One region of the Streptomyces sp. SLBN-118 genome, then DNA from elsewhere that is predicted to be linked to it. Evidence: predicted binding sites of a transcription regulator. Region 1 holds the regulator's gene; the other holds the start of a gene.
What was found. Region 1 encodes HrcA, which represses chaperone genes, less so after heat shock. Its sites were predicted from a motif close to TTNGCACTCNGNNNNNCNGAGTGCNAA; they were not measured.
Positions count from the first base shown of each region.

Region 2: the regulator HrcA is predicted to act here: its motif matches at 1,311-1,337, upstream of groES (co-chaperone GroES).

Region 1 covers NZ_VFNP01000002.1:2,549,057-2,551,447, reverse strand. Annotated here, with positions in the region: gene FBY35_RS30125 (DUF3097 domain-containing protein) at 1-204, opposite strand, end outside; gene FBY35_RS30120 (MBL fold metallo-hydrolase) at 215-937, opposite strand; gene hrcA (heat-inducible transcriptional repressor HrcA) at 1,105-2,130, shown strand; gene dnaJ (molecular chaperone DnaJ) at 2,131-2,391, shown strand, end outside.
Region 2 covers NZ_VFNP01000001.1:3,176,277-3,178,667, reverse strand. Annotated here, with positions in the region: gene FBY35_RS14250 (polysaccharide deacetylase family protein) at 1-575, shown strand, start outside; gene FBY35_RS14245 (hypothetical protein) at 572-1,225, shown strand; gene groES (co-chaperone GroES) at 1,484-1,792, shown strand; gene groL (chaperonin GroEL) at 1,887-2,391, shown strand, end outside.

The DNA of each region.
Region 1 (2,391 bases):
GGGGACCATCGGGAACACCCGGTGCTTGCCGAAGCGGTCCTCCAGCGTGACCGTCGGCCCCTCGGCCGTCTTCTCACAGCGGATCACGGCACCGCAGTAGCCCGTGCCGACCTCCTCGACGACCAGATCCGGCTCGGCCGGCACCTCGGGCGCCGGCTGAGACTTCTTCCAGGGCGGGGTCAGATCCGGGCTGTAGCTGCGCATTCGGCAGACGCTACGACACCCCGAAGCGCGCCGCCAGCAGGTCGCGTTGGGCGCGTACGAACGCCGCGTCGACGACCGCGCCGTGCCCCGGTACGTACACCGCGTCCTCGCCGCCGAGCGACAGCAGCCGGTCCAGTGCCGCGGGCCAGCGGGAGGGGATCGCGTCCGGGCCCGCCTGGGGTTCGCCCGACTCCTCCACGAGGTCGCCGCAGAAGACGACCTCCGGGCTGCCGGGCACCAGGACCGCCAGATCGTGGCCGGAGTGGCCGGGGCCGACGTTCGCCAGCAGCACCTGGCGGCCGCCCAGGTCCAGGGTCCACTCCCCGGACACCGGATGGTGGGGCGTCACCAGCACGTCGGCCGCTTCCGTCGCCTCGGCCTCGGTGACCCCGTGACGTATCGCGGTGTCGCGGATCTCGTCCCGCTCCCGCTGCATCAACGCGCCGATACCGACCGCTCCGTACACCTTCGCGCCCGAGAACGCCGCCGTGCCCAGCACATGGTCGAAGTGGGGATGGCTCAGTGCGATATGCGTCACTCGGCGACCGCCGAGCAGGGCCTGCGCCTGTGCCCGGAGCTCGGCTCCCTCGCGGAGCGTGGAGCCCGTGTCGTAGAGGAGGACACTGTCCTCACCGGCGACCAGGCCGCTGGTCGCGTCCCAGCCGGGAAGCCGCCGGCGCCCCACCCCGGCAGCCAGCCGCTCCCAGCCGAAGTCTTCCCAACTGACGTCCATACCGCGACGCTATCCGTAACCAACCAGCACTGTCGCTCGGTGGCGATGGTCGGCCACCCTTGTTAGGGATGTATCCCGCGGCCGTACACTGGCACGGGGAAATGCTGGCACTCGTACGCATCGAGTGCCAAGCAGTCGCCGAGGAATCACAGCTGGAGGTGTGCGCGATGCTCAGCGAACGCAGACTCGAGGTGCTGCGCGCCATCGTCCAGGACTATGTCGGCACCGAGGAGCCCGTCGGGTCCAAGGCGCTCACCGAGCGTCACAATCTCGGGGTCTCCCCGGCCACCGTCCGCAATGACATGGCGGTGCTGGAGGACGAAGGGTTCATCGCCCAGCCTCATACGAGCGCGGGGCGTATCCCCACGGACAAGGGCTACCGGCTCTTCGTCGACAAGCTGGCCGGCGTCAAGCCGCTGTCGTCGCCCGAGCGCCGTGCCATCCAGAACTTCCTGGACGGAGCCGTCGACCTCGACGACGTCGTGGGCCGTACGGTACGGCTGCTGGCGCAGCTGACCCGGCAGGTCGCGGTGGTCCAGTACCCCTCGCTGACCCGGTCCACCGTCCGGCATGTGGAACTCCTCTCCCTCGCGCCCGCTCGCCTGATGCTCGTGCTGATCACGGACACCGGCCGGGTCGAGCAGCGCATGATCGACTGCCCCGCGCCCTTCGCGGAATCCTCGCTCGCGGACCTGCGGGCCCGGCTCAACAGCCGGGTCGTGGGTCGCCGCTTCGCGGATGTGCCGCAGCTGGTGCAGGATCTTCCCGACTCCTTCGAGGCAGAGGACCGGGGGACGGTTTCCACCGTGCTCTCGACCCTGCTCGAAACCCTGGTCGAGGAGACCGAGGAGCGGCTGATGATCGGCGGCACCGCCAATCTGACGCGCTTCGGACACGACTTCCCGCTGACCATCCGGCCGGTGCTCGAAGCTCTCGAGGAGCATGTGGTGCTCCTCAAGCTGCTCGGTGAGGCCAAGGAAGCGGGCGGCATGGGCATGACTGTGAAGATCGGTCATGAGAACGCCCATGAGGGACTCAACTCCACGTCCGTCGTCGCGGTCGGCTACGGTTCGGGCGACGAGGCAGTTGCCAAACTCGGCGTGGTCGGACCGACCCGCATGGACTACCCCGGAACGATGGGAGCGGTACGCGCAGTGGCACGTTACGTCGGACAGATCCTGGCGGAGTCGTAAGTGGCCACGGACTACTACGCCGTACTCGGCGTACGCCGCGACGCGTCCCAGGACGAGATCAAGAAGGCCTTCCGCCGACTTGCCCGTGAACTCCACCCGGATGTCAATCCGGACCCGAAGACGCAGGAGCGCTTCAAGGAGATCAACGCCGCCTACGAGGTGCTGTCGGACCCGCAGAAGAAGCAGGTCTACGACCTCGGCGGCGACCCGCTCTCGCAGGCGGGCGGCCAGGGCGCGGGCGGCTTCGGCGCCGGTGGCTTC
Region 2 (2,391 bases), on a different contig from region 1:
TCACGACCGTGCCGGTGAAGGAGAAGATTGTCTTCCTGACCATCGACGACGGCGCCGAGAAGGACCCCGCCTTTCTGCGGATGATGAGCGATCTTCAGATCCCGTACAGCGCCTTCCTCAGCGACTACCTGATCAGCGACAACTACGGCTACTTCAAGCAGATGCAGGACCGAGGCGTCTCGCTGCACAATCACACCCTCAACCACCCCTATCTGCGCGGCCTTTCGTACGCCGAGCAGAAGCACGAGATCTGCGACCAGCAGACCAAACTCGAGAAGCGGTACGGCAAGAGGTCCCCGCTCTTCCGCCCGCCGTACGGCAGCTACAACAAGGACACGCTGCGCGTCGCCCAGTCGTGCGGAACCAAGGCCGTGCCCCTGTGGGCGGCCGAGGCGTTTCCCGATCACATGGAGTGGCGGGAGCGGGACCGGGACCTGCACCCCGGCGACATCATCCTCACCCACTTCCGTGGCCACCGGGCGTGGAAGGGCACCATGCCGGACATGATCCGGCGGGTGATGAAGACGGTCAGCGACAAGGGCTACGCCGTGGCCAAGCTGGAGGACTACGTATGAGGGCGGCGCACCGGCTGCTGGCCGGACTGCTGGCGGCCGGTGCGCTTGTCACCGCTGGGTGCGCTCACTCGGTCGACCCGATCGAGCGCCTCGGGCGCAGGGCCGCGCGGCAGGTCACGCCGGGCGCGGATACGCCGGCGGCAGCGGCTCGCAAGCGGTGGGGACTGACCGGACCGCTCGCCCGCGCGCCCGAGCCGCCCGCCCACAGGTTCTCGGCGGCGTATGTCGTGGACCATGTGCCGACCCACGACAAGGTCGTCTTTCTTGCCGTCGACGAGGGCGCGGCGCGTGATCCGCGGTTTGTGCGGATAACGGGCGAACTGAAGCTGCCGGTCAGCCTGTTCCCCGCCGAGGGGCGGCCCGATCTCCCCACGCTCTCCTACGAGGGGCAGCGCGCCGAGATCTGCGGGCAGCGCCGGAGCCGCCTGTTCCACCCGCCGCACGGCGCGTACAACGCCGACACGCTGCGGGCAGCCGCCGACTGCGGGGTCCGCGCGCTGGTGCTCGGCCGGGAGTTCCGCGAGTACGCGCAGGGCGAACGGCTGCGGCCCGGCGACATCGTCCGGGCGGACGCGAGCGCGACGGCGCCGCTGCTGCGCCGTATCCAGGAGCAGGGGTACGCGGTGGCCCGCCTGGAGGACTACATCTGACCCCGCGCCGCAGCCGCGAGGGCGGAACCCTGGCATCCGCGGCGGCGTTGTCCCTACCGGGAGCGAACGGCGGCGCACCGGTGAATTGGCACTCCGCTTGACCGAGTGCTAATCGCAGTCATAGTCTCAGGGCTGGCACTCCCCACTGGAGAGTGCCAACACAGCGACGGGCAGGTCCGGCACCCGCGACGACGGATCCACCTGGTCGCCACCCCAGACAGTTAACCCCGTGAGATCTCCGAAGGGGGAGGTCGGATCGTGACGACCGCCAGCTCCAAGGTTGCCATCAAGCCGCTCGAGGACCGCATTGTGGTCCAGCCGCTCGACGCCGAGCAGACCACGGCCTCTGGCCTGGTCATCCCGGACACCGCGAAGGAGAAGCCCCAGGAGGGCGTCGTCCTTGCCGTGGGCCCGGGCCGCTTCGAGAACGGCGAGCGTCTTCCGCTCGACGTCAAGACCGGCGACGTCGTGCTGTACAGCAAGTACGGCGGCACCGAGGTGAAGTACAGCGGCGAGGAGTACCTCGTCCTCTCGGCTCGCGACGTGCTCGCGATCGTCGAGAAGTAATTCACCCACGTTTTTGATCTGCGCCCCTGGCCCCCGCACTCATGTAGCCGGGTGCCCAGGGGCGCAGTTCGTTTGAGAGGACAGAGAAGCTCCCATGGCGAAGATTCTGAAGTTCGACGAGGACGCCCGTCGCGCCCTCGAGCGCGGCGTCAACAAGCTTGCCGACACGGTCAAGGTGACGATCGGCCCCCGCGGCCGCAATGTCGTCATCGACAAGAAGTTCGGCGCCCCCACCATCACCAACGACGGTGTCACGATCGCCCGCGAGGTCGAGATCGAGGACCCGTACGAGAACCTCGGCGCCCAGCTGGTGAAGGAGGTGGCGACCAAGACCAACGACATCGCGGGTGACGGCACCACCACCGCCACCGTGCTGGCCCAGGCGCTGGTCCGCGAGGGCCTGCGCAATGTCGCCGCCGGCGCTTCCCCGGCCGCCCTGAAGAAGGGCATCGACGCCGCGGTCAAGGCAGTCTGCGACGAGCTGCTGGCGACCGCCCGCCCGATCGACGACAAGGCCGACATCGCCGCTGTCGCCGCGCTCTCCGCGCAGGACCAGCAGGTCGGCGAGCTCATCGCCGAGGCCATGGACAAGGTCGGCA